One region of the Actinomadura vinacea genome, then DNA from elsewhere that is predicted to be linked to it. Evidence: riboswitches for the same ligand, from Rfam matches in the RefSeq annotation. Region 1 holds a riboswitch; the other holds the start of a gene.
The links. A riboswitch is a leader RNA that binds a small molecule or an ion and turns the genes downstream of it on or off. The one in region 1 is predicted to bind glycine.
Positions count from the first base shown of each region.

Region 2: another riboswitch for glycine. It lies ahead of gcvP (aminomethyl-transferring glycine dehydrogenase); the one in region 1 lies ahead of gcvT (glycine cleavage system aminomethyltransferase GcvT).

Region 1 is NZ_BAAARW010000020.1:752,797-762,902, reverse strand. Features, by position in the region: gene ABD340_RS27955 (serine hydroxymethyltransferase) at 1-711, opposite strand, end outside; gene gcvH (glycine cleavage system protein GcvH) at 714-1,106, opposite strand; gene gcvT (glycine cleavage system aminomethyltransferase GcvT) at 1,128-2,240, opposite strand; glycine riboswitch at 2,312-2,421, opposite strand; glycine riboswitch at 2,426-2,522, opposite strand; gene ABD340_RS27940 (M50 family metallopeptidase) at 2,723-4,015, shown strand; gene cds1 (L-cysteine desulfhydrase Cds1) at 4,012-5,100, opposite strand; gene ABD340_RS27930 (hypothetical protein) at 5,197-6,126, shown strand; gene ABD340_RS27925 (roadblock/LC7 domain-containing protein) at 6,131-6,496, opposite strand; gene ABD340_RS27920 (hypothetical protein) at 6,625-6,960, opposite strand; gene ABD340_RS27915 (hypothetical protein) at 7,226-8,131, shown strand; gene ABD340_RS27910 (ATP-binding protein) at 8,144-8,611, opposite strand; gene ABD340_RS27905 (GntR family transcriptional regulator) at 8,772-9,716, shown strand; gene ABD340_RS27900 (Uma2 family endonuclease) at 9,737-10,106, shown strand, end outside.
Region 2 is NZ_BAAARW010000024.1:57,279-67,384, forward strand. Features, by position in the region: gene ABD340_RS31645 (flippase-like domain-containing protein) at 1-2,390, opposite strand, end outside; glycine riboswitch at 2,787-2,882, shown strand; glycine riboswitch at 2,883-2,992, shown strand; gene gcvP (aminomethyl-transferring glycine dehydrogenase) at 3,067-5,979, shown strand; gene ABD340_RS31655 (tetratricopeptide repeat protein) at 6,106-7,317, shown strand; gene ABD340_RS31660 (PPOX class F420-dependent oxidoreductase) at 7,336-7,761, opposite strand; gene ABD340_RS31665 (alpha/beta hydrolase family protein) at 7,855-8,475, shown strand; gene ABD340_RS31670 (DUF5999 family protein) at 8,685-8,888, opposite strand; gene ABD340_RS31675 ((Fe-S)-binding protein) at 9,200-9,928, shown strand; gene ABD340_RS31680 (lactate utilization protein B) at 9,925-10,106, shown strand, end outside.

The DNA.
Region 1 (10,106 bases):
GCCGCCCAGCGTCTTGTGCGTGGTGGTCGTCACGATGTCGGCGTACGGGACGGGCGAGGGGTGCAGGCCCGCGGCCACCAGCCCGGCGAAGTGCGCCATGTCGACCATGAGCAGCGCGTCCACCGAGTCCGCCACCTCGCGGAACCGGGCGAAGTCGAGCTGCCGCGGGTAGGCCGACCAGCCCGCGACGATCATCTTGGGCCGGTGCTCGGCCGCCAGCGCGGCGACCTCGTCCATGTCGACCAGGCCGTCCTCGGCGCGGACGTGGTAGGGCACCACGTTCAGCACCTTGCCGGAGTAGTTCAGCCGCATCCCGTGCGTCAGGTGGCCGCCGTGCGCCAGGTCGAGGCCGAGGATCGTGTCACCGTGCTGGAGCAGCGCGAAGTAGACCGCGGTGTTGGCCTGCGCGCCGCTGTGCGGCTGCACGTTGGCGTGCTCGGCGCCGAACAGCTCCTTGGCGCGGTCGATGGCCAGCTGCTCGGTGATGTCGACGAACTCGCAGCCGCCGTAGTAGCGCCTGCCCGGGTAGCCCTCGGCGTACTTGTTGGTGAGGACCGACCCCTGGGCCTCCAGCACCGACGCCGGCGCGAAGTTCTCCGAGGCGATCATCTCCAGCGTGGACTGCTGCCGGTCCAGCTCGGCGGCCACCGCGCGGGCGACCTCCGGGTCGGCCTCGGCCAGGGATTCGTTCAGCGGGTCCTTGAACGACACGGTCAGGACTCCTCGATCAGCTTGTCGTAGGCCTCGGCGTCCAGCAGGTCGCCGGGCTCGTCGGAGATCCGCACCTTGAAGATCCAGCCCTCGCCGTACGGGTCGTCGTTGATCACCTTGGGCTCGTCGATCACCGAGGTGTTGATCGCGGTGATCTCGCCGCTGACCGGGGAGTAGATGTCGCTGACCGACTTGGTGGACTCGACCTCGCCGCACGGCTCGCCGGCCTCGACCTGGTCGCCCTCGCCGGGCTGCAGTTCGAGGAAGACGATCTCGCCGAGGGCGTCGGCGGCGTGCGCGGTGATGCCGACGGTGACGATGCCGTCCTCGGCCGTGCCGAGGCCCGACACCCATTCGTGCTCTTCGCTGTAGCGCAGCTGCTCCGGAACGCTCACGGTGGTTTCTCTCTCCAGGTCTCAGGAACGCTTGTAGAAGGGCAGGGCGACCACGTCGACCGGCTCCCGGCGGCCGCGGACGTCGACGGCGAGCCCGTCCTCGTCCACCCCGATGTCCACGTAGGCCATCGCGATCGGCGTGCCCAGTGTGGGGGACGGGGCGCCGCTCGTCACCACCCCGCACGGCGTGCCGTCGGACATGACGACCTCGTACCCCTTGCGGGGCGCCCGGCGGCCGCGCGCGACCAGCCCTACGAGCCTACGGCCTGGCGGGGTCTGCGCCTGCGCGGCCAACGTGGCCTTTCCCACGAAATCTCCGGGCTTATCCAGCTTGACCACCCTGCCCAGGCCCGCCTCGTACGGATTGGTCTGGACGGTCAGCTCGTTGCCGTACAGCGGCATGCCCGCCTCCAGCCGCAACGTGTCCCGCGCCGACAGCCCGGCCGGGGTCACCCCCTCGACCGCCGCCAGCTCGTTCCACAGCGGCACCGCGTCCGCGGCCGACACGAACAGCTCGAAGCCGTCCTCGCCGGTGTAGCCGGTACGGGCGATCAGCGCGTCGACGCCCGCGACCTCGTCCGCCATGATCGCGTAGTAGCGGAGGTCGGGCAGCGGGGCGGCGGTGAACCGGGACAGGATCCCCTGCGCGTCCGGCCCCTGCAGCGCGATCAGCGCGTACTCGCCGGAGCGGTCGGCCACCCGCGCCCCCGCGAAGCCCGCCGCCCGCTCGGTCAGCGCGGCCAGCACCGTCGCGGCGTTGGCGGCGTTGGCCACCACCATGAACGTCTGCTCGGCCAGCCGGTAGACGATCAGGTCGTCCAGCACCCCGCCGTCGACCCCGCAGATCATCGTGTAGCGGGCCTTGCCGACGGCCATGGGGGACAGGTTGCCGACCAGCGCGTAGTCGAGCGCCGCGGCCGCCTCCGGACCGTCCACGAAGATCTCCCCCATGTGGGACAGATCGAACAGCCCCGCGGCGGACCGCACCGCGCGGTGCTCGGCGGTCTCGCTCGCGTACCGCAGCGGCATCAGGTAGCCGGCGAAGTCGACGAGGTGCGCGCCGAGGGCCCGGTGGACGTCGTACAGCGGCGTCTTCCTGGCGTCCCCCGGGTCTGAGGGCGCTGTGCTGGACATGGGTCGGCTCCTTCGTCGCGGGCGCGTGGAACCAATCGTCCCACCCGCACCGGGCGCGGTCGGTGCCTCCCCCTCTGTCATCGGCCGGTCGCGGCGCCTGAGAGCTTCACCCCGCACGCCCGCGGAGGGCGGAGGGCTTTCACCTTCGGCGGGGGACGGTCGCGTCCCCGCTTTCCAGAGGTCGCCTGGCCCGCGCGGTCCTTGGGCCTGAGAGGTTCCGGGGAGGATTTGCTCCTTCGGCGTCCCTGACCGGCTGCCAGGGCACTCTCCCGCGCGGGATCATCGGCTGGTGGCCAGGCTAGCAGCGGCCGCACCCCGCCGACCAGCCGCCGGCGCCCCGCCCCGCTGAACCGGACGGGGCGCACCCGCCGTACCACCGGCGGGTGCGCAAGGGCCACGCGTGCATAACTCCACGGTCACGAGAGGCCCGGATTCACGTACCCTGAACGGGTCGTTGGAGATCACGGAGGGACGGGGCGAGCATGGGCTGGTTGGCGGGAGTACTGATCCTGTTCTTCGGCCTGCTGGCGTCGATCGCCCTGCATGAACTGGGCCATTTCTCCTTCGCCAAGCTCTTCGGCGTCCGGACCCCGCAGTTCATGGTCGGCTTCGGCCCCACGATGTGGTCCCGGCACAAGGGCGAGACCGAGTACGGCGTCAAGTGGATCCCGGTCGGCGGCTACGTCCGCATGATCGGCATGCTGCCGCCGCGCAAGGGCGACCGGCCCGGCGAGGTCCGGCAGATCAGCACCGGGCCGTGGCAGAGCCTGATCGAGTCCGCCCGCGGCGCGTCGCTGGAGGAGATCCGCCCGGGCGACGAGGACCGCGTCTTCTACGCCAAGAAGTGGTGGCAGAAGCTGCTCATCATGTTCGGCGGGCCCGCGATGAACCTCATCCTCGCGGTGATGTTCTTCGGGATCCTGCTCATGGGCATCGGCACCCCCACCCCGCAGCCGGTGATCGGCTCGGTGGCCAAGTGCGCGATCCCCGCCGGCTCCAAGCTCACCGACTGCCCGCAGGGCTACACCCCGACCCCGGCCGCCTCCGTCGGGCTCAAGGCCGGCGACCGGATCACCACTTACGACGGCCGCAAGATCGGCTCCTACGACCAGTTGCAGGGCCTGATCCGCGACTCCGGCGGCCGCACCGTCGCCGTCACCGTCCAGCGCGACGGCAAGCCCGTCGCACTGCAGGTGCCCGTCACCCGCAACCAGATGTACGACCTCAACGACACCGAAAAGGTGGTCAACGTCGGGTTCCTGGGCATCACCCCGCTCCAGGAACGCGAGCGCCAGGGCCCGGTCGCCGTCGCCGACTACATGGGCGAGCTGACCGCGCACACCGCCGGGGCGCTGCTGCGGATGCCGCAGAAGATGGTCGGCGTCTGGAACGCCGCCTTCGGCGACGAGAAGCGCGACCCCAACGGCCCCATCGGCGTGGTCGGCGTCAGCCGCCTCGGCGGGGAGATCGCCGCCTCCGAGAGCCCCACCGTCGAGAAGGTCGCGATGTTCATCGCCCTGCTCGGCTCCCTCAACCTCGCCGTCGGCATGTTCAACCTCGTCCCGCTGCTGCCGCTGGACGGCGGCCACATGGCCGGGGCCATCCTGGAGGCCGTCAAGAAGGGCTTCGCCCGCCTCTTCCGGCGTCCCGACCCCGGATACGTCGACGTGGCCAAGGCGCTGCCGCTCACCTACGTGATGGCGGCCGTGCTGATCGTGATGGGCGGCCTGCTCATCTACGCCGACCTGGTCAACCCCATCCGCTTCAACGGCTAGGGCATCTCGCCCGTCTTGAGGAAGGCCCGCAGCGTGTCCATGTACGGGCCCACCGCGATGCCCTGCCCGGCGAGCCAGTCGTCCGACCCGTAGGTGCGGGCGTACCGCTCGCCGCCGTCGCAGATCAGCGTGACCACGCTGCCGCGCTCGCCGCGCTCCAGCATCTCCGCGACCAGCAGCGCCACGCCCCACATGTTCGTCCCGGTCGACCCGCCCACGCTCCGGCCGGTCACCTCGCGCGTCCACCGCATCGCCGCGATCGACGCCGCGTCCGGCACCTGGATCATCCGGTCGATCACGGTCGGCAGGAACGACGGCTCCACCCGCGGCCGCCCGATCCCCTCGATCCGCGAACCCGCCGCGGTACGGGCGCTGTCCCCGTCCGCGAACGCGCCGAAGAACGCCGAGCCCTCCGGGTCCACCACCGCGACCCGGGTCTGGAACCGCCGGTACCGCGCGTACCGGCCGATCGTCGCGGACGTCCCGCCGGTCCCCGCGCCGACCACGATCCAGGACGGCTCGGGGAACCGCTCCAGCCGCAGCTGCTCGAAGACGGACTCGGCGATGTTGTTGTTGCCGCGCCAGTCCGTCGCCCGCTCCGCGTAGGTGAACTGGTCCATGAAGTGCCCGCCGCACTCCCGCGCCAGCCGCCGCGACTCGGCGTAGATCGCCGCCGGATCGGCCACCAGATGGCACCGCCCGCCGTAGAACTCGATCAGCTCGATCTTCTCCTGGCTGGTGCGCTCCGGCATCACCGCCACGAACGGCAGCCCGACCAGCCGCGCGAAGTACGCCTCGCTCACCGCCGTCGACCCGCTGGACGCCTCGATGATCGTGGTGCCCTCGCAGATCCACCCGTTCGCCAGCCCGTACAGGAACAGCGACCGCGCCAGCCGGTGCTTCAACGACCCGGTCGGATGCACCGACTCGTCCTTCAGATACAGGTCGATGCCCCACTCCTCCGGAAGCGGGAACACGTGCAGGTGCGTGTCGGCGCTGCGGTTCGCGTCGGCCTCCACCTTCCGGATCGCCTCGGAGATCCATTCCCGGCGGCCCGGGTCGCACCTGTCCACGGAACGGCCCATACCCTCCCCCTTCGTCGCCCATTAACGATATCCCCGCATGTCACAGGGCATCATGGGGCCCAGGGGGGTGCCTTGTCCGATTTCTTCTCAGTTCGCGTGGCCGACACCGGGCGGCTGCCGCTGTTCGCCTTCTTCGTGGCGTTCATCATCACCTTCGTGGCGACGCGGGTGAACGTCCGCCTGATCCGCGCGAACGTCAGCTGGTGGTTCCGCAACGTCAAGGCCGGCGACCTGCACATCCACCATGTCGTGTTCGGCGTCGTCCTCATGCTGGTGGGCGGCGTGATGGGCTTCGCCGTCCCGGAGGACTACCAGGGCTTCGTCGTCACCGCCGCCGTCATCTTCGGCGTGGGCTCCGCCCTGGTGCTGGACGAGTTCGCCCTGATCCTGCACCTCAGCGACGTCTACTGGACGGAGAAGGGCCGCGCGTCCGTCGACGCCGTCTTCGTCGCGATCGCCGTGACCGGCCTCCTCCTGCTCGGCGTCCGCCCGGTCGGTTTCGAAGGCCTCCGGCCCGACCAGGACGGGAGCCCTCCGCTGCCGGGCGCCGTCTACGTCGCGTCCCTGATCGTCAACCTGGCGCTGGCCGTGATCACCGTCTTCAAGGGCAAGATCTGGACCGGCCTGGCCGGCCTCTTCCTGCCGCTCCTGCTGGTGATCGGCGCGATCCGGGTGGCCCGTCCAGGCTCCCCGTGGGCCCGCTGGCAGTACGCCCCGGGCTCACGCAAGGCCCGCTCCGCCGCATGGCATGAGGAACGCTTCCGCCGCCCGCTGATCCGCGTCAAGATCTGGATCCAGGAGTTCATCGCCGGCCGCCACGACCTGATCCCGCCCGAACTCCTCCACCGCAGACCGTCCACCCGCCGCCGCGTCACCCGCGACCGCCCGGCCCGCAGGACCCCGTTCAACCCCGCCCGCCGCAGGACCACCGGCAGGGAACGCGCGCTCCGTTCAGCCGTCCGAGGCCGCTCTCCCCGCCGGGGAACCAGAACCCGGAAGCCCCGGCCCCAGGACGACGACGACTGACCCGTCAGTTGGCCAGGAGGTCGCCGAGGCGCGTCACCGCCGGGCGCGACTCCAGATGGAGGCGGGTGATGTCCAGGCCCTCGTCGCCCAGGACGACCAGGAGCTGGCCGGTGGAGACGGCGTAGACGACGATGTGACCGAGCTGGCAGCGGGTCACGACCTCGCGCAGCTCGCCCATGCCGACCTCCTTCCCGGCGCTCTTCCCCAGCCCCAGGGCCGCCGCGGCGAGCGCGGCCAGGACGTCGGGACGGACCTCCGCGGTGTCGGAGGCGATGAGCATTCCGTCGACCGACGCCACCGCGCTGTCGGTCACCCCGGCCACGTTGTCGCGCAGAGCGTGCAGCTCCGCGAGGACCGTTTCGTTTGACATCCCCGGTGTTCTTCCCTCTATTGAGATCGGTATCGCGCGTGTGCACGAGGGCAGCGCGGAGCGGCCCGGCTGATCGTTCCGGGATCGGCGGCCGGTCGCGGTCGGACGACCGGCGGCGACGTGACGTTCTAGAGGCTCAGGTCGTTGTCGATGCCGCGCAGGGTGTGGCGCGCCAGGGCCAGGTTGGCGCGGGAGCGGTCCATCGCCAGGTACAGGAAGAGCCGGCTGCCGCCCCGGTTGAGCAGCCTGATCACGTGGTACTGGCGGTCCAGCGTGATGAGGACGTCCTCGATGGTGTCGTCGATCCGCAGCGCCTCCAGCGTGCGGGTCTTGGCCCGGATCACCTCGGTGTTGCCCGCCGCGGCGACCTCCAGGTCCAGGTCGCGGCCTCCCCCGGTAGTCCCGAGCGACATGCCGCTCTCGTAGTCGACGAGTGCGGCGCCGAGCGCCCCCTCGATGGTCATGGCTTGCTTGAGCGCGGCTTCGATGTCCACTCAGGCCCCTCATCACGGTCTATCCGCCCGCGGGGGGATGTGCGAGATCCCCTGTCCCCCCGGCGTGAGCAGGTCTTGTTGATCAGCGCCAACATACCGGCGCAAGCCGGACCAAGTTGGACATTTCAACTAGGAAATCGGTTGCTTTCTTACCTGACTTAGGGTCGCCCGGAAGTGATGTAACGAGTGGAGGCCCGTCCCGGCGTCCGGCCGAAACGGGCCCGCGGCGCCTGGCATGATGCCCCTGAGCACACTGGCCCCGTTCTGGACGGACGACGTGACCGCACCTTCCTTTTCAACCGCCGACCCACCCGCGCGGACGGGCATCTTCGACTCCGCGCTCCAGCGCCGCGGCCAGGAGCGCTTCTCCGGGACGCTGCGGATCGAGGGCGGCCAGGCCGGCGCCGTGACGATGCGTGACGGACTCGTCGTCGCGGCCGGCACACCCGCCGCGCCGGGGCCCGAATCCCTGCTTCTGCGCTCGGGCCGGATCTCCGAGGCCGACTGGACCGACGCGTTCGCCGCCGCCGCGCCGCACGGCCGGATGGCCGCCGAACTGGTCGACCGCGGCCTCCTCGGCGCCGCCGGGCTCCAGGTCCTGACCCAGGTCGCCGTCGTCGACGCCGTCTTCGCCATGGCCCTGTGCGGCGTGCGCACCTGCACCGCCGAGCCGTACGGCGAGGACGATCTCGCGCCGCTGCTGCCCGCCGATCCCGGTCTGGACGCCCATCGGCTCGTCCGCGAGACCGCCCGCAGGCTGGCCGCGGCGTCCCAGTGGCGGGAGTTCGGCCTGGAGATCAACAGGCGTCCGCATCCGGCCGTCCCCGAACCCGTGCCCCCGGACGACGGCGCGCCCCGCGGCGACGTCCTGTCAAAGGTCAACGGTCGCCGCACGGTGCGCGACATCGCCTTCTCCCTGGGCCGCGGCCTCTACTCGGTGATGCACGACCTGGCCACGCTCACCCAGGACGGCCTGATCACCTTCGAGCCCCAGCTCCCGGCCGAGCCCGCCACGCCGGAACCGACCCCGGAGGGCGAGTCCGACGACCTGCCCCGGCGCCGCCGCGGCGCCAGCGAGATCAACACCGTCCTCCCCTGGCCGCCCCCCGTCCCAGACCTGCCACCGCCCACCGGAACGTAGCCGCAGAGGGGCTCAGAACGAGACGAGAGACCACACCCACTTGCCATGCGGGTGGGTCTTCCGGACCCCGCACTGAGCGGACAGCGCCTCGATGATCGGCAGACCCCATCCACCCGTGCCGTCGTCGTGCCCGGGGTCCAGCGCCTCAGGATCCGGGGTGATGTCCGTTAGCGAGAGTTCCGCCAAAGGTCTGCTCACCGGGAGGTCATCCGAGCTGCCCCAGACGGCGAGCACGACCCCGCACCGCTCTCGTGTGAACCTCACCCGGATCTCACGGTCGGGTGTGCTCTCCACCGCGTTGGTGATCAGCTCACCGGCGATCACGCACACGTCTTCCGCGGCGCGCAGGAGCCCCCAGTCCGAGAGCCGGAACTTCAGATGGGTGCGGACCTGGGCCGGAGCCGTGGCCGCCGCCACAAAGGTCATGTCCAGGCCCTCCTGGGCCACCGTCTCGGCGTTCACCGAGCGCCTGCTGAGCATGGTTCTGCGAGCGTTGCTGGCGCCGCTTGAGACAGGCTGGTTCTAGCATCTGCCATGGGCCCGGCCTCCTTCGTCGGCTTGCCCACCGGAACACCGGTTTGACGGGTCGTGCCTGACGCATCGGGTAGGTCTTCAAGGTCGAGAATGGACGATCTTCGGCATGATTTGCTTCAACAAATCACGGCCGAAGTTCATGGTGGCGGTAGGGTGCGCCCTCGTCAATAAGCTTCAACAAATAAACCCAACGCGAGGAGTCGGACACGTGGGGTCAGCTCGGTACAACGAGATCGCCGATGATCTGCAACGCCGTATCGACGCTGGTGAGTGGCAGTCGGGCGAGACCCTGCCGCAGATGGAGAAGCTTGCCGAGCAGTACAACGCCAGCCGCAACGCCGTCGCGCGTGCGGTGGGCAAGCTCGCCAAGGAAGGTCGCCTGGTCTCCGTGCCTCGCCGCGGGACGGTCGTCCGCCCCGGACATCGCAAGACGATCTTGAGAAGTGACCTGGTCAAGCGCAACACCAGACATGTGAAGGACGGACAGGAGTTCGCCGGCGGCTACAGCTTCCCCGCCGCCATGGGCAATGAGCTGTGGGTTCACCACGGCAAGCCGGAGGTCGGCAAGGCGCCGATCATGGACGCCCGGCTCGCGCACATGCTGAACGTGTCGGTCGGTGAAATGGTGATGAGACGGCTGCGTGTGACCGGCCCGGCGGGTGAGCCGGCCTTCCAGATCTCCACGACATGGATCCACCCGAGGATCACCGCTGAGACACCCGAAGTCGAAGAGGCCTATGGGACGGGGCCGGGCGCCTGGATCGACGCGATCGAGCGCAACGGGCACGGCCCCTTGGAGTGGCTCGAACGGCGCCGCGTGCGGATGCCGACCGTCGACGAGGCGCGTCTCTTGCTCATCCCTGTCGAACTGCCCGTGTGGGAGATCGTCCGCATCAGCTACAGCGCCAAGGACGAGAACGCCGTGGACGTCACCCAGGTCATCATCCCTGGTGACCGCATGGAGGAGGTCTCCCGTCTGCGGCGCGACGCGTCCGCCCGGTGGCCGCACCGCAGCGACGGTCCGGACGGCCCTCCGGTCGCCCCACGATGACTTGGATCAGTTTGCGAGCCATGCGCGCGCTGACGATCCCGTTGCCCTCGGGTGAGACCTGGACTCGGGCGGACTATGAGGCACTTCCTGAAGACCTCCCGGTACGGGTCGGCCTCGTCCACGGAGAACTCGTCTTGAAGCCGCGGCGCCGCCCGATCCACCAGCGCATCGCGCGGCGTCTGGCGACCCGTGTCGAAGAAGCGGCTCCCGCTGCTTGGCAGGTCGACACCGACGTGGACGTTCTCTTGGACGACGACGAGGTCGAGCCGGTCGAGATCGCACCCGACATCGTCGTGTACTCCTGCGACCACGACCCGTATGAACGTCCCATTTCCGCCGACCTTGTGGCGCTCGTCGCCGAGGTGGTGTCGCCGTCCACCAAGCGCAAGG
Region 2 (10,106 bases), on a different contig from region 1:
GTCGCCGCCTCGGCGGTCAGGCCGGAGATCGTCAGCGCCACCGTGAGGGCCGTCTCGACGGCGCCCAGCCCGCCCGGGGTCGGCGCGGCCGAACCCACCGCGTTCGCGGTCAGGAAGACCACCACCACCGCCGTCCACGGCAGCGACTCGCCGAACGCGCGGACCGAGGCGTCCAGGCACACCACGAAAGCGACGGTCAGCAGCAGCGACCCGCCCAGCCCGGTGATGATCTTCTTCGGTGACTGCAGGACGTCGACCAGCCGCGGCACGACGCCCGAGAACATGCTCTTGAGCCGCCTGGTCGCGAACCGCCGCACCCGCGGGATGGTCAGCGTGATCGCGGTCAGCACCGCCAGCGCCAGCAGCACGATGACGATCGTGCGGGACGGCGCCAGATCGCGGGTGGCGTTGCCGGTGGAGCCGGTGATGAACCCGAACAGGATCAGCAGCAGGATGTGCATCGCCATGCCCATGAGCTGGGACGCGCCGACGCTGGCCACCGCCGGGCCGGGCCGCACCCCCGAGCGCTGCAGGTAGCGGGTGTTGAGCGCGACACCGCTCACCGCCGCGGGCGCCACCAGCTTCACGAACGACGCGGCCACCTGCACGAGCACGGTCCGGCCGAGCGGCAGCTTCTCGGGGACGAAGCCCATCAGCATGAACGCGGCGGCGAGGTAGGTGAGCGCGGCGGCGCCCAGCGCCACCCCCATCCACCACCACTTGGCGCCGGCCACCAGCTGGACCGGGTCGACGCTGCTCAGCTGCGGGACGACGATGTAGGCGGCGACGGTCAGCGCCACGATGCTGAAGATGGTGCGCGGCCGGAACCGCTCCAGCCGGATCGGCGGGGCCTCGCCCTCGGGCCCCAGCCGGACGATCTGCTCGCGGATGCGGGTGAGCAGCTCGCGGTCGTGCCGCAGCGCGGCCCGGGTGTCGCGGGACAGCGCGACCCGCTGCAGCAGCGGCACCGCGGCGGCCAGCGCCTTCTCGCCCAGGACCCGCGCGGCCGTGTGGACCGCGCGCTCGGGCCCCACCCGCAGCGCCAGCGTGGTCAGCAACTGCGCCAGGTCCAGCCGGAGCGTCAGATCCCCGGCGGCGATCTCGCCCGAGCGCAGGTCGATCAGGTACGCCCGGCCCCGTTCGGAGATCAGGAACGCGCCGCCCTCCAGCCGCCGGTGCGCCAGCCGGGCCGACTGCAGCCGCTTCAGCTGCCCCCAGACGTCAGTGAGCACCGCGTCGGTGAGGTCCTCGTCGGGGACGTCGTCGAGCCGCCGGCCGGGCACGTACTCGTAGGCCACCAGCGCGGCCTCGGTGCCGACCTCGCTGGTGCCGACCAGCCGGGGGGTGCGGGCGCCCGCCGCGTCGACGGCGTAGGCCATCAGCGACTCCTGCTCCAGCGAGCGGCGCAGCGAGCGCACCGGGCGCCGGGGCGCCGCCTCGCGCAGCCGGACCAGCCGCCACACCCGGTACAGCACCCCGGCGGTCTGCTGGTCGCGGTCCAGGACGCTGACCTCCAGCTGCCAGTCGCCGCGGGGCAGCGCGACGCCGGAGCCGTCGGTCGGGACGGCGTCGGGCGAGTGCGCGATCCGGACCCCGTAGCGGCGGACCTCGTCCTCGTCGTCCGACAGCCGCCGCGCCCGCAGGGTGCGCAGCCCCAGGCGCTCCAGCGCGGCGACGACCGCCAGGCCCGGCGGCCGCGGGTTCGGCGTGCCGACGGCGTAGAGCGTGCCGTGGCCGATGGCGCGGCCCAGGAAGTAGGTGGCGGCCAGCGCGGCGACCGAGGCGTAGGCGGCGGTGAGCCCGGTCAGCGCGGCCAGCCCGATCATCGTCCAGGTGACGGCCTGCCAGCGGGCGCGGCCGGCCATCCCGACCGCGGTGACGAACGCGATCACCGGGGCGATGTCGGTGTGCACCGGCGCGGTCTCGGTGCCGCCCCAGATCAGCGAGTCCAGCACCCCGCCGGGCGCGGAGGAGATCACCAGGTCGTCCAGCAGGACGGTCACGGCGAACGCGATCACCGCGGCCAGCAGCCCGATCGCGACCCGCACCCCGTCCTTGTGGAACAGGCGCTCCACCGCGAACGCCACCGGCACCGCCAGCACCCCGAAGCTGGACACCAGCGTGGCCAGCGTCAGCAGGAAGCGCGGCGCGTGCGCGGTGCCCTGGGTGATGTCGGTCTGCAGGCCGTGCGTGGTCTGCTGGGCGAAGGCGAACAAGACCAGCAGCATCACCGCCACCAGCCCCGCCACCGAGGCGGCGAACCGGATCGCGTCGGAGGGCCGCCGGATGCGGTCCGGGCGCGGCGGCTCGTCGACGGGCACGGCCGTGGCGGCGGCCGGGCCGGGCCGAACCGACTCGTCCTTGTGCTCTTCCCGGTGGGTCTGTGTCACGCCCACACCGCCGTCCGGACCTGTCACTGCGATCGGCGTCCCCGGACCGGCGTCGTGCGGTCGAGCACGGTGCCCGGTCCGTCCGCTCTCACGTTCAAGGTGATTCGTACCCTCCTGGCCCCCGCGGCCCCCATTTTCCGGGGCCGTCGCCGGGCCCCGCCGAGAACCGGCGCCGCCCGCGCCGTGACCCGCCGCCCGGCCGAGCGTTCGCACAAGCGCTTGCACGGTCGGGTCCCGTCCCCGTGAGATGTGGGTATCGTACTGGTCCGTAGCCCCCCGGGATCAACGGCCCGGGGCCGGTGGCCGACCGCTTTCCGGCACGCCCGCCGCCCGTGCCCCCGCCCCGTCGCGATCGTTCCGGCGGCGGGTTGGATAGAGTTTCATGGAGAACGCCGTCGACCCTGTGCGGGAGAGATCCCACGCAACCAGTGTGGGGCGCCGAAGGGGCAACCCTCCCCGGAACCTCTCAGGCAAAAGGACCGCGCGGGCGAGGCACCTCTGGAGAGCAGGCGCCGTTCCCCGGTGGGGGAACGGGGTCTCACCGAAGGGGAAAGCCCGGGACGCGGGCGAATCTCTCAGGTGCCGATGACAGAGGGGGAGACGGCCGCCGGCCGCGGTGCGCATCGCGGTACCGGTGGCGCCTGAGCGACCGCGAAAGCCCAGGAGGCTCCCCAGCATGACCGCCCAGTACTTCGCCCCCGTGGCCTCGCCGCAGCACCCCCGGTCCGCGTTCGCGGACCGGCACATCGGGCCCGCGCCGGCCGACCAGGACCGGATGCTGGCGGCCATCGGCTACTCCGGCGCCGAGGCCCTGATCGACGACGCGGTGCCCGCCGCGATCCGCACCGACCGGCCGCTCGACCTGCCGCCCGCGCTGAGCGAGACCGCCGCGCTGGAGCGGCTGCGCGAACTGGCGTCCCGCAACACCGTGCTGACCTCGATGATCGGCCTCGGCTACCACGGCACGATCACTCCCGGCGTGATCCTGCGCAACGTCCTGGAGAACCCGGGCTGGTACACCGCTTACACCCCGTACCAGCCGGAGATCTCGCAGGGCCGGCTCGAGGCGCTGCTGAACTTCCAGACCGTGGTGAGCGACCTGACCGGGCTGCCGGTCGCCAACGCCTCCATGCTGGACGAGGGCACCGCCGCCGCCGAGGCCATGGCGCTGGCGCACCGCGCGTCCAGGCGCAAGGAGCCGGGCACGTTCCTGGTGGACGCCGACGCGCTCCCGCAGACGATCGAGGTCATCCGCACCCGCGCCGTCCCGCTGGGCATCGAGGTCGCCACCGCCGACCTGGGCGGGGGGCTGCCCGACGGCGACTTCTTCGGCGTGCTACTGCAGTACCCGGGGGCCTCGGGGGCGGTGCGCGACCTGGAGCCGGTGGCCGCGCAGGCGCACGAGCGCGGCGCCCAGGTCGTGGTCGCGGCCGACCTGCTCGCCCTGACCCTGCTGCGGCCGCCGGGCGAGTCCGGCGCCGACATCGTGGTCGGGTCGGCGCAGCGGTTCGGCGTCCCGTACGGCTACGGCGGCCCGCACGCCGGCTACATGGCGGTGCGCGAGGGCATCCAGCGGCAGCTGCCCGGACGCCTGGTCGGCGTCTCGGTCGACGCCGACGGCGCGGCCGCCTACCGGCTGGCGCTGCAGACCCGCGAGCAGCACATCCGCCGCGAGAAGGCCACCAGCAACATCTGCACGGCGCAGGTGCTGCTGGCGGTGATGGCGAGCATGTACGCCGTCTACCACGGGCCGGAGGGGCTGGCCGCGATCGCCCAGCGCGTCCACCGGCACGCCCGCGGCCTGGCCGCCGGGCTGCGCGAGGCGCCCGGCGTCGAGGTCGTGCACGACCGCTTCTTCGACACCGTGCTCGCCCGGGTCCCGGGCCGCGCGGCCGAGATCGTGGAGAAGGCCCGGCTGGGCGGGGTCAACCTGCGCCCGGTGGACGCCGACCACGTCGCCATCGCCTGCGACGAGACCACCACCGACGAGCACATCGGCGCGGTCGGGCGCGCGTTCGGCCTGGACGGCGCCCCACCGGCCGGCGCCCTGCCGGACGGTGCTCTGCCGGATGGTGTTCAGGGGGACGCCTTCGGCGAGCTGCGCCGCGAGAGCCCCTACCTCACCCACCCGGTCTTCCACCGGCACCGGTCCGAGACCGCCATGCTGCGCTACCTGCGCAGGCTGCAGGACAAGGACATCGCGCTGGACCGGTCGATGATCCCGCTCGGCTCCTGCACGATGAAGCTGAACGCCACCGCCGAGATGGAGCCCGTCACCTGGCCGGAGTTCGCGGACATCCACCCGTTCGCGCCGGTCGAGCAGGCCCGCGGCTACCTGGAGCTGATCGGCGAGCTGGAGGACCGGCTGGCGGAGATCACCGGGTACGCCAAGGTGTCGGTGCAGCCCAACGCCGGTTCGCAGGGCGAGCTGGCCGGGCTGCTGGCCATCCGCGGCTACCACGCCGCGCGCGGCGAGGGGCACCGGAACATCTGCCTGATCCCGTCGTCGGCGCACGGCACCAACGCCGCCAGCGCGGTCATGGCCGGAATGCGGGTCGTGGTCGTCAAGTGCGACGACGGCGGCAACATCGACCTCGACGACCTGCACGGCAAGCTCGCCCAGCATGGCGCGGCCCTGTCGGCGATCATGGTGACCTACCCGTCCACGCACGGCGTGTTCGAGGAGACGATCACCGAGGTGTGCGCGGCCGTGCACGCGGCCGGCGGCCAGGTGTACGTCGACGGCGCCAACCTCAACGCGCTGGTCGGGCTGGCCCGTCCCGGCGAGTTCGGCTCCGACGTCTCCCACCTCAACCTGCACAAGACGTTCTGCATCCCGCACGGCGGCGGCGGGCCGGGCGTCGGCCCGATCGGCGTGCGCGGGCACCTGGCGCCGTTCCTGCCCAGCCACCCGCTGCGCGCGGAGGCCGGCCCGCAGGACACGGGGGTGGGGCCGATCTCGGCGGCGCCGTGGGGCTCGGCGGGCATCCTGCCGATCTCCTGGGCCTACGTCGCGATGATGGGCCCGGACGGGCTGCGCGCCGCCACCGAGAGCGCGATCATCGCCGCGAACTACCTGGCCGCCCGGCTGGCCCCGCACTACCCGATCCTCTACACCGGGCGCAACGGCCTGGTCGCGCACGAGTGCATCGCCGACCTCCGCAAGATCACCAAGGAGACCGGGATCACCGCCGAGGACGTCGCCAAGCGGCTGATCGACTACGGCTTCCACGCGCCCACGCTGTCGTTCCCGGTGGCCGGCACGCTGATGATCGAGCCCACCGAGAGCGAGGACCTGGCCGAGCTCGACCGGTTCTGCGACGCCATGATCGAGATCCGGCGGGAGATCCAGCGGGTCGCCGACGGCTCCCACGACCGCGGCGACAACCCGCTCAAGAACGCCCCGCACACCGCCGAATGCCTGCTCGCCGAGGACTGGAAGCACCCCTACACCAGGGAGGAGGCCGCGTACCCGCTGCCCGCGCTGCGGGACGGCAAGTACTGGCCGCCGGTGCGCCGGATCGACCAGGCCTACGGCGACCGCAACCTGGTCTGCTCCTGCCCGCCCCCGGAGGCCTTCGAGGACTGAGCCGTCCGGCCCGGGGGCTTCTGCGGGGATTTCGTGGATCATGCCGGCGGATCCGGGTGTCGCCCCGGCGCGGGCGCGGCCGCCGTCGGTAGGCTCGGCTCACCGACCCGACCCCCAGAGGCGAGCATGAGCGAGACCCCGGATCCGGCCGACCCCGCGCGGCTTTGCGAGGAGGCCAGGCGGCTGGCCGAGACGGGCGAGCCCGAGCGGGCCGCCGCCCTGTTCCAGAAGGTGCTCGACCTGGGCGGCACCCCGCACCGGGCCCAGGCGGCCCTCGGGCTCGCCGTCGTCCTCGACGACCGCGGCGACGTCGAGGCCGCCCGGGAGGCCGACCGGGACGCCATCGCCACCGGCGACCCGGAGTACGGGCCGCGCGCCGCCTACCACCTGGCGCTCACCCACGAGCGCGCGGGCGAGCACGTGCTGGCCGGGCCGGCGTGGCGGGTCGTGGTCGACTTCGGCAACCCGGCCTATCTGCCGCCGGCACTGCTGGCGCTGGCCCGCCTCGCCGACGACGAGGACGACTTCGAGACCGCCCGCGGCCACTGGGAGGACGCGGTCGGGACCGGCGACGCCGAGTACGGCCCGGTCGCCGCGCACGACCTGGCCCAGCGGCTGCTGGAACGCGGCGAGCCCGCGCGCGCCCTGCGGATCCTCACCGCCGGGCTCAAGCTGGTCGACCGGGAGGCCGCGCCGTACGCCTACGCGCGGCTGGCCGTCACGCTGGGCATCGCCTACCTCGACCAGGCGATCGGCGCGTTCGGCGCGGCCCTCGGCGAGCCCGGCGCGGCCGCCGACGCCGACGTGGGCCCGCTGGCCGTCGAGCTGCTGGCGCGCACGCTTCCGCTGCGCGGCCGCGGCGCCGAGGCGCGCGAGGTGTGGGGGCGAGGGCTGGCCGACTCCGGCGTCGCCGGCCAGGTGCGGGCGCGGCTGCGCCGCGACTTCGCCGCCGACGACGAGGACGCGGCGGGCACCGAACCCGCCGACCTGTGGTGGGAGCCGGTGGTCGAGCACGCGGTGGCGGAGGGCACGCTGCCCGCGCTGGCCGGTGAGGCGTTCGGCGCGCTCGACCACATGTACGCGCTGCTGGCCGTCCGGTACGCCCGGAACGCCGAGGGGGAGCCCGCGCCGCCGGGCTCCGGCTCCGGCGATCCGCGGTCGGACGCGGCCAGGGAGGCGGACCAGGCCATGGGGCAGGCCGTCCGGGTGCCCAGCGGTTACGCGTGGGGCCCGCTGCTGCACGAGAGCTTCGCCGAGCGGCTGCGGGCGGCCATGGGCGGGCCCGACTCGTCGCCGCCGCCGGGCTGGCCCGACGCCGAACCCGTCGCCGAGACCTGACCCGTCCGCCCGGGACGGCTATCCGGCGACGTCGCGCTCGGCGACGACCTTGGTGATCCGCACCCGGACCAGGTACTCGCCCGGGACGGCGTTGCGCGCCCCGAACTCCTCCGCGCGGTCGGGACCCATGTACCGGCCGCCGATGGCCGTGGCCCAGCGGCGCAGTTCGGCCATGTCCTCGGAGACGCCCGCCTCGCCCGTGATCGTCACGAAGGAGTAGGGCGGTGTCTGGTCGTCCACGGCGATCGAGACCCGCGGGTCGCGCCGCACCGCCTTGCCCTTCAGCCCCGACTCGTGCGTGGTGAACAGCAGGTCGTCGCCGTCGAGCACGAACCAGATCGGGGTCACGTGCGGGCTGCCGTCGGCGCGGACCACCGCGATCTTCCCGGTCCGGGTGCCCTCGGACACGAAGTCGCGCCACTGGCTGTCGGTAATCTTCACCATGGGCACAGTCTGCCGTACGGATCCGCCCTACCGGATCTTCGCCGCCGGGGTCCGCGCGCCGCCCGGCGGGCCGCACCGGCTACCGTGAGTGACATGGAGATCGTGACGGCGCGGGGCCCGGCCGAGGTGACGCTGGACGACCCGCGGGGGGCGGGCGGCGCGGCGTTCCTGCTGGTCCTGACGCACGGCTCGAACGGCGGCGTGGACGCCCCCGATCTGCTGGCCGTGCGCGAGGTCGCGCTGGGCCTCGGCGGCGCGGTGGCGCGGGTGCTGCAGCCGTTCCGGGCGGCGGGGCGGCGGGCGCCCGGCTCGGCGGTCCGGCAGGACGAGGACTGGCAGCAGGTGATCAAGGTGCTGCGGGACCGGTACGGGGACCTGCCGCTGGTCCAGGGCGGCCGCAGCAACGGGGCGCGGGTGGCCTGCCGCACGGCCGGGGCGGCCGGGGCGGCCGGCGTGGTCGCGCTGGCGTTCCCGTTGCGTCCGCCGGGCCGTCCGGACCGGTCGCGCGCCGGGGAACTGCGCGAGGCGCGGGACGCGGGTGTGGAGGTGCTGGTGGTGAACGGGGACCGGGACCCCTTCGGGATCCCGGATCCGGCGGACGCCGCCGAGGTCGCGGTGCTGCCGGGCGAGCGTCACGAACTGGCGAAGAATCCCGCGGCGGTGGGCGCCGCGGTCGGTCCGTGGCTGCGTCGCTGGACCCGCTCCACCGGGTGAAGAGGCGGGCGCCGCCGCCGGCCTGCGCCGGCGGGCTGGGAAGCCGGTCGCGGGAGTGGGCTGTGGGGTCGGGCCGTGGGAATGGGAGGGAGAGGGTCGTGCCTCCTCCGGGCCCTGGACGGGCCCAGAGGCGCTGGGCGGGCGAGCTGGCCCCCGAGGAAGATCACCCCGTTGGACTAGTCCCGGCGGAGCCCGGGACGGTCCCCTGGTCAGGCGGCGGACGGCTCCGGAAGGTCCGTCGGCCGGTGCGGTGCGATGATTCCCCCGTCGGGCAGCAGCTCACCGGTGTCCTCGAAGAGCACGACGCCGTTGCACAGCAGGCTCCACCCCTGCTCGGGGTGGGCGGCCAGGGTGCGTGCGGCCTCGCGGCTGGGGCCGTCGGCCGTGGGACAGGGCGGCTGGTGCGGGCACATCGGCGTGCCTCCGGTCTCGTGTAACTCGGTTGCGGACGTCTGTTCTGACGCACTTCAGTGTGATGCGGTTCATCTTCCCCGGGCCATAGCCCGTTGGGACGGTTGTCCCGTGGTACCGAAGTACCGTGCGTCTGTGACCCGTCTCACCCTGCGGTGCCAGGCATAGCGTGCCCCGCGCGGGATAACGGCTGAAGGCCGACACGCCGACCGATCGGGAAACCTTTTCCCCCAGAATCGAGGTGACGGCCGGTCGGCGCGGCCCGCGGCCCTACGATGACCCACGGGGACGGGTCAGGGGGAGGAGGGCTGTGATGCGTGTCGCTCTGTTCGTCGCCTGCTTCAACGACGCGATGTTCCCCGGCACCGGGCGTGCGGTCGCCGATCTGCTCGAACGGCTCGGGCACGAGGTGACGTTCCCGTCCGGCCAGACCTGCTGCGGTCAGGCGCACTGGAGCACCGGCTACCACCGCGAGGCCGCCGGCCTGGCGCGCGGGTTCGCCGCGGCGTTCGGCGGCGGCGACGTGATCGTGACGCCCTCGGCGTCCTGCGCCGCGACGGTCCGGCACGCCTACCCGCGGCTGGCCAGGGACGCCGGCGACGCGGGGCTGGCGCGGGCCGTCGAGGACCTGGCCGTGTACGAGCTGACCGAGTTCCTGGTCGACGTGCTGGGCGTCACCGAAGTGGGGGCGTCGTTCCCGCACCGGGTCGCCTACCACCCGACCTGCCACTCGCTGCGCGCGCTCGGGCTGGACGACCGTCCGCTGCGGCTGCTGCGCGAGGTCAAGGGCCTGGAGCTGGTGGAGCTGCCGGCGGCGGAGGAGTGCTGCGGGTTCGGCGGCGCGTTCGCGATGAAGAACGCCGACGTGTCGGTCGCGATGGTCGCCGACAAGGTGCGGCACATCCAGGACACCTTCGCCGACGTGGTCTGCGCCGTCGACAACTCGTGCCTGGCCCATATCGGCGGGGCGCTGTCGCGGCTGCGCGGGCGGGTGCGCGTCATGCACCTGGCGGAGATACTCGCCGGCGCGGAGGACACATGATCCTGTCCTCCGAGGACTCATCCGGAAGGACGACGGGCACCTCCTCCGGTCCCGGCGACGGTCCCTCGCGGCGGCAGCAGCCGAAGTTCGCCGCGGCGGCCCGTACCGCGCTGGCCGACACCCGGCTGCGCGCCAATCTGGCCGGCGCCACCGCGGCGCTGCGGGCCCGCCGCGCCGC